2 regions of the Paracoccus sp. MA genome follow, and region 1 is predicted to be linked to the other one. Evidence: riboswitches for the same ligand, from Rfam matches in the RefSeq annotation. Region 1 holds a riboswitch; the other holds the start of a gene.
What was found. Region 1 has a riboswitch for cobalamin ahead of LOS78_RS09520 (CbtB domain-containing protein). Riboswitches for the same ligand answer to the same signal wherever they lie in the genome.
Positions count from the first base shown of each region.

Region 2: linked by a shared signal. The riboswitch ahead of nrdH (glutaredoxin-like protein NrdH) and the one ahead of LOS78_RS09520 (CbtB domain-containing protein) in region 1 are both predicted to bind cobalamin.

Region 1 is NZ_CP087598.1:486,510-491,991, reverse strand. It holds gene leuC (3-isopropylmalate dehydratase large subunit) at 1-557, shown strand, start outside; gene LOS78_RS09535 (hypothetical protein) at 575-1,156, opposite strand; gene leuD (3-isopropylmalate dehydratase small subunit) at 1,249-1,854, shown strand; gene LOS78_RS09525 (endonuclease/exonuclease/phosphatase family protein) at 1,845-2,897, shown strand; cobalamin riboswitch at 3,037-3,241, shown strand; gene LOS78_RS09520 (CbtB domain-containing protein) at 3,278-3,454, shown strand; gene LOS78_RS09515 (CbtA family protein) at 3,456-4,154, shown strand; gene LOS78_RS09510 (hypothetical protein) at 4,223-4,756, shown strand; gene bluB (5,6-dimethylbenzimidazole synthase) at 4,756-5,379, shown strand; gene LOS78_RS09500 (DUF1801 domain-containing protein) at 5,383-5,482, opposite strand, start outside.
Region 2 is NZ_CP087597.1:808,173-813,654, reverse strand. It holds gene LOS78_RS03975 (TonB-dependent siderophore receptor) at 1-526, opposite strand, end outside; cobalamin riboswitch at 904-1,093, shown strand; gene nrdH (glutaredoxin-like protein NrdH) at 1,184-1,405, shown strand; gene nrdI (class Ib ribonucleoside-diphosphate reductase assembly flavoprotein NrdI) at 1,416-1,844, shown strand; gene nrdE (class 1b ribonucleoside-diphosphate reductase subunit alpha) at 1,826-3,952, shown strand; gene nrdF (class 1b ribonucleoside-diphosphate reductase subunit beta) at 4,016-4,987, shown strand; gene LOS78_RS03950 (bile acid:sodium symporter family protein) at 4,984-5,482, opposite strand, start outside.

The sequences.
Region 1 (5,482 bases):
CCCCGGTGGTGACCTGGGGCACCTCGCCCGAGGACGTGCTGCCGATCACCGGCACGGTTCCCGCCCCCGAGGATTTCGAGGGCGGCAAGGTCGAGGCCGCGCGCCGCAGCCTCGACTACATGGGCCTGAAGCCGGGCACCCCGCTGAACCAGATCAAGATCGACGCGGTCTTCATCGGTTCCTGCACCAACGGCCGGATCGAGGACCTGCGCGCCGCCGCCGGCATCCTCAAGGGCCACAGGCTGGCGCCGGGCGTGCGCGGCATGGTCGTGCCGGGCTCGGGCCTGGTGCGCATGCAGGCCGAGGAAGAGGGCCTGGACAAGATCTTCATCGACGCCGGCTTCGAATGGCGTCTGGCCGGCTGCTCGATGTGCCTGGGCATGAACCCCGACCAGCTGGCGCCGGGCGAACGCTGCGCCGCGACCTCGAACCGCAATTTCGAGGGACGCATGGGCCGCGGCGGCCGCACGCATCTGATGTCGCCGGTCATGGCGGCGGCGGCGGGCATCAAGGGCCACCTGACCGACGTGCGCGAGCTTCTGGCGGAAACCGTCTGATGCTTCGGGCGGGGCCCCTAGCGGCCCCGCCGCAGAAGCAGCAGGGCGTTGATCGCGATCAGCACCAGCCCGGCATTCTCGAACCAGAAGTTGAACTTGAGGTTCGCGAAATCCATGCTGATGAGCATATCGACATGATGGAAACCCACCGCGCGCACCAGCACGAAACCGCACAGCACGGCCAGCCCCAGCAGGGCAAGGCCGTTGCGGCGCATGTGCCCGCGCAGGGCCTTCGTCGCCCAGATCAGCGCAACCGCCACGCCCAGCACCAGCCCGGCGATAAAGGCCAGCTGCACCAGGTAGCGGCTGTCGTACCAGCCTTGCGCCCGGGCCATGCAGCGTCCGGTGGCAGTCAGCGCCGTCTGCAGGTCAAGCTGCTTGTTCAGCGCCAGGAACGCCATCAGCCCGGCGATCGCCAGCCACAGCCCGCGCGCCGCGCCGGCCGGCCGGCGGCGCAGCACCTTCACCGCCAGGAACAGGCAGACAAGATACGAGAGCACCGTCAGCCAGCCGGTGATCTCGGGATCGCCGATCTGCGGCGTCCAGTCGCGCGCGATGCAGGCGCGCAGGGCGGCGAAACTCGAAAACCCGAAAAACATCAGCAAGACCCGTATAGCCATGGCGCCAGGCGCCGCTCGGGTCTCGGTTAACGGGCGCGCGCGCCCCAAGTCAATTCTGCGAGGATCAAGACATGGACAAGTTCACCACCCTGACCGGCATCGCGGCGCCCATGCCGCTGGTCAATATCGACACCGACATGATCATCCCCAAACAGTTCCTGAAGACGATCCACCGCTCGGGTCTGGGCAAGAACCTGTTCGACGAGATGCGCTACGACGCCGAAGGCAACGAGATCCCGGATTTCGTGCTGAACCAGCCGGCTTACCGCGAGGCGCAGATCATCGTCGCCGGCGACAATTTCGGCTGCGGCTCGTCGCGCGAACATGCGCCCTGGGCGCTGCTGGATTTCGGCATCCGCTGCGTGATCTCCACCAGCTTCGCCGACATCTTCTACAACAACTGCTTCAAGAACGGCATCCTGCCCATCGTCATGCCGCCCGAGGTGGTGGAGGTGCTGATGGAGGACGCGAAGAAAGGCGCCAATGCCCGCATGACCGTGGACCTGGAAAACCTGACCGTGACCACCTCGGACGGGCAGAGCTTCCCCTTCGAGCTGGACCCGTTCCGCCGCCATTGCCTGCTGAACGGGCTGGACGATATCGGCCTGACCATGGAAAAGGCCGGCGCCATCGACACCTTCGAGGCGCAGATGGCCCAGAGCCGGCCTTGGGTGTAAGGGCGCTTGCCGGGGCGGTCCTGCTGGCCGTCCTTGGCCTCGCCGCCCATGCCGAGCCCTTGCGGATCGCCACCTACAGCCCCGACCTGTCGCGCGACGGGCCGGGGCTTTTGTTGCGCGACCTCGGCCGCGAGGATGCGCAGGTCGCAGCGGTCGTCGCCGTGCTGGCCGAGACCCGGCCCGACATCCTGCTGCTGACCGATTTCGACTGGGATCTGGACGGCCGGGCGCTGGACGCCTTTGCCGCAAGGCTGGCCCGGGTCGGGCTGGACTATCCGCACCGTTTCGCGGCGCGGCCGAATTCCGGCATGGCGACCGGGCTGGACCTGAACGCCGACGGGCGGCTGGGCACGGCGGACGACGCGCAGGGCTATGGCAGATTCTCGGGCCAGGGCGGCATGGCGATCCTGTCGCGCCATCCCATCGGGCCGGTGACGGATTACACCGGCGTCCTGTGGCGCGACCTGCCCGGCCACCTGATGCCGCCGCTGCCCGAGAAGGTGGCGGCGATCCGCCGGCTGTCCTCGACCGCGCATTGGGACGCGGTGGTGACGGTAGCGGGCAACCCGCTGCACCTGCTCGCCATGTCCGCGACGCCGCCGGTCTTCGATGGGCCCGAGGACCTGAACGGCCGGCGCAACCATGACGAGCTGGCCTTCTGGCTGCACCACCTGCCGGGCGGCCCTTTCGTGCTGGCCGGCAACCTGAACCTCGACCCCATGGACAGCGAGGGCCGGCCCGAGGCGCTGGCCCGGATCATGGCGCATGTCACCGACCCCCGGCCCCGCAGCGCCGGCGGGGCGGCAGCAAAGGGCGGCGTGAACGACCGCCACAAGGGCGATCCGGCGCTGGATACCGGCGACTGGCCCGACGACAAGCCGCCCGGCAACCTGCGCGTCGATTACGTCCTGCCGGCCAAGGGCCTCACGGTGCTGGACGCGGGCGTGTTCTGGCCGGCCGAGGGCCCGCTGGCCGAGGCCGCCCTGGCCGCTTCCGCGCACCGGCTGGTCTGGGTCGATCTGGACTGGCCGCCGGCCCCGTGATCCGGACAAGCCCGCCTGCCTCGATCCCCGCGCGATCCCTCGGGCATCTTCTTCGTTCTCCAAATACCCATGCGACAGCGCCGCCCGCCGGCCCGCCGCCCGGTCCTCGATTCCGCTTGCCGCCGCGGCGGCGTCGCAGGTAACATATGCGTGTATCGGTGCCCCTTTCCGGGGCCAAAAGGGAATGCGGTGCGGCCCGGGGCATCCGGGGCCAAATCCGCAGCCGCCCCCGCGACTGTAAGCGGAGAGCGGACGCCCATCATGCCACTGGCCAACCGGCCGGGAAGGCGGGCGTCTGCCGTGACCCGCAAGCCAGGAGACCTGCCGATGCGCAAAACCGCAACGTCGTCGGGTTGGACGACATAAGGAAAGGGTCGCGGATGACCGCAAAACCCATGACCGCCGCGGGGGCCAGCCGCGCCTCGGTGCTGTTTCCCGCCATCGCCGCCTTCGCCATCGGCTTCGGGCTGATCTTCATGTCCGGGCTGGTGCAGGCCGAAACCCTGCATGACGCTGCCCATGACGTGCGTCACGCCACCGGCTTCCCCTGCCACTGACATGTTCTCGCGCATTCTGACCAGCGGATTGATCGCTGGCGCTGCAACGGGGCTGATTGCCGCCCTGTTGCAGCTTTGGTTCGTGCAGCCGGTGCTGCTGCATGCCGAGCTTTACGAATCCGGGCAGCTGGCGCATTTCGGCGCCGAATCCGTCAGCGCGCATCAGGATCTCGGCCCCTTCGAATGGACCCGCAACATGCTTTCGGTGCTGTTCACCATGCTGGTCTATGCCGGCTACGGGCTGATGCTGGTGGCGCTGATGGCGGTTGCCGAATCGCAGGGCAATGCGGTCACGGCGCGGCAGGGGCTGCTTTGGGGTCTTGCCGGCTACCTGACCATGCAGCTCGCCCCCGCCTTCGGCCTTGCCCCCGAGGTGCCGGGCGTCGCCGCCGCCGATGTGCAGATCCGCGCCATCTGGTGGCTGGGCACGGCGCTGGCCACCGGGCTTGCGCTGTGGCTGATCGCCTTTGGCAGGGGCTGGGCGGCCTGGGGCGTGGCAATCGTGCTGATCCTCGCGCCGCATCTGATCGGCGCGCCGCAGCCCGACAGCTATGCCGGCCCGGTCCCGCCCGAGCTTTCGGCCGAATTCGCCGGCCGCGCGCTGGGGGCCGGCGCCCTGGCCTGGGCGGTGCTCGGCCTGCTGGCCGGCTGGTTCTGGCAGCGCGAGGGGCAGCGCGCGCCCCTTCCGCAAGCCGCCTGATCCGGCCGCAGCCTTCCGGCCGGGCGCGCAGCCGTGCCCGGCCCTTTCCATGAACCGGGGGGACAGACATGGATCGCTCGATCCCGATGCTGCTGATCGGCCTGATCTTCGGCGGCGGCATGGGCTTCGTCATCGCCGCCGCCAACGGCATCACGCTGGACGGCCACGACCACGGCGCGCATGGCCATGGCGCGCAGGCCGCGGCGCATGACCACGGCGCGCCCATCGACCTGCCCGCCGGCAGCGCCACCGCCTCGGCCCGGCTGGAGCCCGACAGCGTCGCGGGCTGGAACCTGTTCCTGCAAAGTCCCGGCTTCTGCTTCGCCCCCGAACATGCCGGGCTGGCCGACCGGCCCGGCGAGGGGCACGCGCATCTTTACCTGAACGGCCGCAAGATCGCCCGGCTCTACGGCCCGGCCCATCACCTCGACGCGCTCGCGCCCGGCGACCGGCTGCGGGTCGAGCTGAACGCGAACGACCACCGGCCGCTGACGGTTGCCGGCCAGCCGCTCGCCGTCGAGTTGACCGTGCCCGACCGGCCGGTCGCCATCCGCGCCGGGGCCGCGGGCCTGCCCGACAGCGCCATCTGCGCGGCGTCCTGATGGAGTTCGGCCCCAAGGACAGCGCCGCACTGGAGCGCATCCTGCGCTGGCGCCGCGACGTGCGGCATTTCCGCGACGACCCGATCCCCGAGCCGCTGCTGGACGAGTTGCGCGCGGCGATGGAACTGGCGCCCTCGGTCGGCAATGCCCGGCCCTGGCGGGTGATCCGGGTCGAAAGCCCGGCGCTGCGCGCCGAGATCCGCGCCGATTTCCTGCGCTGCAATGCCGAGGCCGCCAACCGCTATCAGGGCCGGCAGCGGCAGGAATACGATGCGCTGAAGCTGGCCGGCCTGGACCGCGCGCCCGTCTGGCTGGCCGTCTTCACCCGGATCGACCCGGCCGAGGGCCATGGCCTCGGCCGCGCCACCATGCCGCAAACCCTGCGGCAATCGACGGCCATGGCGATCCATGCGCTGTGGCTGGCGGCACGGGTGCGCAACCTGGGCCTCGGCATGGTCTCGATCCTCGATCCGGCGCGGATCACGACACTGCTGCAAGCCCCCGACCACTGGGAGTTCTCGGCACTCCTCTGCCTCGGCTGGCCCGAATTCACCGACGACACGCCGCTGCTGCACCGCGCGGGCTGGCAGGAAAACACCGCGCGGGACTGGCAGCGGCGCTGAGCCCTACATCTTCTCGCCGGGCAGGCGGCTGGCCTGGCGCACCCAGTCGGCAAACTGGTCCTCGTCGAACGGCCCCTCGGGGATGTGCAGGTAGCGCACCTCC
Region 2 (5,482 bases), on a different replicon from region 1:
TGGTGCCGCCGGTCGAACCGGCGCCGGAATAGACGCCGCCCGGCCCCTTGTTGATCTCGATCGATTCCAGGTTGAAGGCCTCGTATTGCGTGCGCGAGGCGTTGCGCATGCCGTCGATCAGCAGGTCCTGGCTGGCCTCGAAGCCGCGGATATAGGGGCGCACGCCCTGCGGCACGCCGCCCTCGCCCGCGCCCAGCGTGACGCCGGGCGTGGTGCGCAGCACGTCGGCGACCGAGGTCTGGCCGCGCTCCTCGATCTCGCGCGCAGTGACGACGGTGACCGAGCGCGGGGTGTCGAGCAGCGGCGCGGTGGCCTTGTCCGAGGTGCTTTCGGTGACCTTGTAGCTTGTCTCGGCCTCGTTGCCCTGCTGGCGGCGGATGACCACCGTGTCCAGGGTGACGGTGTCCTGCGCCTGTGCAGGGCCGGCCACGCCGGCCGAGATGGCCAGCACCGGCAGCAGGCCCAGGGTCGGCAGCAATTGCGCTGCGCCCCCCGTGACCGGCGGTTTCGGATGGGACTTGTTCATGGATTGCTCCCGGCACAAAAGAAATCGCTGCCATCCACGAGGATGGAAGCGACAGGGACGTGCTGGCTCAGCAGAGTGGCTTGCGGTGAAACGAGCCGGGAGGGGGAGCAGTCGCCCCCCTGTCCTGGCCGCGCGTGATCCATGCAAGAGGGTTAATTGTCGCAAATTGTCAAACGACGCTGCGTAAAATCCCGGATCGGCAGGCCCGACTGTTGCAGTGATTCAACAATCCGGATGCTCGCCCGTCGGAAAAGGTGCCGCAACCCTCGGCCGGGATGCCGACGGCACCACCCCGGCGATGTTCGGCGGTCCACCAGATGTTCCGATGGGCGGGCAGTTTCCCACTAGATGTGGATTGACCTGCGTGGCGGAGCGTGGCTAACTGCAGGGGTCATGGTTACCTCCGGGGCGACTCGGGGATCAACAGGGAAGCCGGTGCAAGGCCGGCACTGCCCCCGCAGCTGTAAGCGGAGAGCGACGCTGGAATGCCACTGGGGCCAGCCCCGGGAAGGCCAGCCAAGCCGGGACCCGCGAGTCAGAAGACCTGCCATGGCGCGAAAGGACGAAACCGTGCGGCGGGCGCGGGGCTGAAGCGGTTCCGATGGCGCGGTCATCGGGCGCGGCCCCTGCTTGCCGACAGAAAGAAGGAGCAGAGGCATGACCATCACCGTTTATTCCAAGCCCGCCTGCGTGCAATGCACCGCCACGACCCGGGCGCTCGAGGCGCGCGGCCTGCCCTATCAGCTGGTCGACCTGACCGAGGATGAGGCGGCGATGGAACTGGTCACCTCGCTCGGCTATCGCCAGGCGCCCGTCGTCGTCGCCGGCGAGGCGCATTGGGCGGGTTTCCGGCCCGACATGATCGGCCGGCTGTCCTGAACGCGCGGCCATGGGCGGGCACCGGGGCGAACTGGTCTATTATTCCTCGGGCTCGGGGAACACGGCGCGCTTCATGGCGCGGCTGGGGCTGCCCGCGCTCCGCATCCCGGTCTCGCCGTGCGAGATCCTGCCCGAGCCCGGCCGGCCCTACGTGCTGATCTGCCCGACCTATGCCGATGGCGAGGGGCGGGGCGCGGTGCCGAAACAGGTCATCCGCTTCCTGAACGACCCCGGGCGCCGCGCGCTGCTGCGCGGCGTGATCGGCGCCGGCAACCGCAATTTCGGCGCCACCTTCGCCCTGTCGGCGAGGGTCATTTCTGCTAAATGCGACGTCCCCGTGCTCTATCGATTCGAGCTGGCGGGCGACGACAACGATCTTTCCCGCGTCCGGGCGGGGCTTGAGAAATTCTGGGGGACGGAATGCTTGACAATGGCGTAAAGGCCGAGCTGGACTATCACGCGCTGAACGCGATGCTGAACCTTTACGACGGCGAGGGCCGCATCCGCTTCGAGGCGGATCGCAAGGCCGCGCGGCAATATTTCCTGCAGCATGTCAACCAGAATACCGTGTTCTTCCACAATCTCGACGAGAAGCTGCGCTATCTCGTCGACGAAGGCTATTACGAGCCCGAGGTGCTGGACCAGTATTCGCGCAATTTCCAGCGCGCGATCTGGGATGCTGCCTATGCGCGGAAGTTCCGCTTCCCGACCTTCCTCGGCGCCTTCAAGTATTACACCAGCTATACGCTGAAGACCCGCGACGGCCAGCGTTACCTGGAACGCTACGAGGACCGGGTGGTCATGGTCGCCCTGACGCTGGCGCGCGGCGACGAGGCGCTGGCCATGCGCTTCATGGAGGAGATGCTCTCGGGCCGCTTCCAGCCGGCGACGCCCACGTTCCTCAATGCCGGCAAGAAGTCCCGGGGCGAGCTGATCTCGTGCTTCCTGCTGCGGCTGGAAGACAACATGGAGAGCATCGGCCGCTCGATCAACTCGGCCTTGCAGCTCTCGAAGCGCGGCGGCGGCGTGGCGCTGATGCTGACCAACCTGCGAGAGGCCGGCGCACCGATCAAGGGGATCGAGAACCAGTCCTCGGGCGTCATCCCGGTGATGAAACTGCTGGAGGACAGCTTCAGCTATGCCAACCAGCTGGGCGCGCGGCAGGGCGCGGGCGCGGTCTATCTGAACGCGCATCACCCCGACATCCTGCGCTTTCTGGACACCAAGCGCGAGAATGCCGACGAGAAGATCCGCATCAAGACGCTGTCCCTGGGCGTGGTGATCCCCGACGTGACCTTCGAGCTCGCCAAGCGCAACGAGGACATGTATCTGTTCTCGCCCCATGACGTGGAGCGGGTCTACGGCCTGCCCTTCTCGGAGATTTCCGTCACCGAGAAATATGCCGAGATGGTCGACGACAAGCGCATCAGGAAGAAGAAGATCAATGCCCGCGCCTTCTTCCAGACCCTGGCCGAGATCCAGTTCGAGAGCGGCTATCCCTATATCATGTTCGAGGACACGGTGAACCGCGCCAACCCGGTCGCCGGCCGCATCAGCATGTCGAACCTGTGCAGCGAGATCCTGCAGGTGAACGAGGCGAGCACGTTCAACGAAGATCTGAGCTATTCCCATTTGGGAACTGATATCTCATGCAATCTCGGATCACTGAACATCGCCGCGACCATGGACGGGCCGGATTTCGGCGCGACCGTCGAGGCGGCGATCCGGGCGCTGACCGCGGTGTCGGAGATGTCGGCTATCGACGCCGTGCCCTCGATCCGGCGCGGCAATGACGAGGCCCATGCCGTGGGCCTGGGCCAGATGAACCTGCACGGCTTCCTGGCGCGCGAGCGCATCCATTACGGCAGCCCCGAAGGGATCGAGTTCACCTCGGTCTATTTCGCCGCGGTGGCCTATCACGCCATCCGCGCCTCGAACCTGCTTGCCCAGGAAAAGGGCCGGACGTTCAAGGATTTCGAGAAGTCGAAATATGCCGACGGCTCGTTTTTCGACAAATATGTCACGCGCGACTGGCTGCCCTCGCTGCCCGAGGTCGCCCGGGTCTTCGAGGGCATCGCCCTGCCCACGCGCGAAGATTGGGCCATGCTGCGGGAATCGGTGATGCGGCACGGGCTTTACAACCGCAACCTGCAGGCGGTGCCGCCCACCGGCTCGATCAGCTACATCAACAACTCGACCAGTTCGATCCACCCGATCGTCGCCAGGATCGAGATCCGCAAGGAAGGCAAGATCGGCCGCGTCTACTATCCCGCGGCCTTCATGACCAACGAGAACCTGGACTATTACCGCGACGCCTACGAGATCGGTCCCGAGGCGATCATCGATACCTATGCGGCGGCGACCGAACATGTCGACCAGGGCCTGTCGCTGACGCTGTTCTTCCCGGCCGAGGCCACCACGCGCGACATCAACCGCGCCCAGATCTACGCTTGGAAGAAGGGCATCAAGACCATCTATTACATCCGGCTGCGCCAGACCGCGCTGGAAGGCACCGAGGTGCAGGGCTGCGTCTCCTGCACGCTTTGAGCCGGGGGTTTCACACCCCCGGACCCCCGTGGGATATTTAGACAAGAAAGAAAGGTTCTTCGGATGAAGGATCATGCCCTGCGCACGCCCTTGCGGGCGATCAACTGGAACCGGCTGGAGGACGAGAAGGACCTGGAGGTCTGGAACCGGCTGACCGTGAATTTCTGGCTGCCCGAGAAGGTGCCGCTGTCCAACGACGTACAGAGCTGGGCCACGCTGCGGCCAGAGGAGCGCGAACTGACCATCCGGGTGTTTACCGGGCTGACGCTTCTGGACACCATCCAGAACACCGTGGGCGCGCCTGCGATGATGCCCGATGCGCTGACCCCGCATGAAGAGGCGGTCTTGTCGAACATCGCCTTCATGGAGGCGGTGCATGCGCGCAGCTATTCCTCGATCTTCTCGACGCTGTGCCTGACGCCCGAGGTGGACGCCGCCTTCCGCTGGGCCGAGGAGAACCCGCATCTGCAGCAGAAGGCGCGGCTGGTGCTGGAGGAATACAAGGCCGGCTCGGACCCGCTGAAGCGCAAGATCGCCAGCGTGTTCCTGGAAAGCTTCCTGTTCTATTCCGGCTTCTACCTGCCGATGTACTGGTCGAGCCGCGCCAAGCTGACCAATACCGCCGACCTGATCCGGCTGATCATCCGCGACGAGGCGGTGCATGGCTATTACATCGGCTATAAATACCAGCGCGGACTGGAGCGGCTGGGCGAGGCCGAGCGCGCGGCGCTGAAGGATTTCGCCTTCGCGCTGATCTTCGATCTCTACGACATCGAGGCGAAATACACCGCCGAGCTTTACGACGGCATCGGGCTGACCGAGGACGTCAAGGCCTTCCTGCATTACAACGCCAACAAGGCCTTGCAGAACCTGGGCTACGAGGCGCTGTTCCCGCCGCAGGCCTGCGAGGTCAACCCGGCGATCATGGCCGCCCTGTCGCCGGACAGCGAGAACCACGATTTCTTCAGCGGCTCGGGGTCGAGCTATGTCATCGGCAAGGCGGTGGCGACCGAGGACGAGGACTGGAATTTCTAGGGTCGGTTCCGCGCCAGCCGCTGCGCGATGGCCGAGCAGACCAGCAGCTGCGTCATGTGATAGATCATCACCGGCAGCACGATCGCACCCACCGCCGCGGCCGGAAAGATGGCCGTGGCGATGGGCAGCCCGCTGGCGAGGCTTTTGGTCGAGCCGCAGAAGAACAGCACCGCCTGGTCCTGGGGCGGCAGGCGGAACAGCCGCCCGGCACCGACCATGCCCCCCATGACCAAGGCCAGCAGCAGCGCGGTGACCAGGAAGCACAGCACCAGCCCCGGCACCGGGATCGCCGACCAGATGCCGGCGACGGTGCCGGCGCCGAAGGCGGAATAGACGATCAGCAGGATCGAGCCCCGGTCCACCACCATGGTCAGCAGCCGGTGGCGCTGGACGAAGCCGCCGATCCAGCGCCGCAGCAATTGCCCGGCGACGAAGGGCAGCAGGATCTGCACGGCGATCTTCTCGATGGCGTCGAGGCTGGCGCCGCCGCCCTCC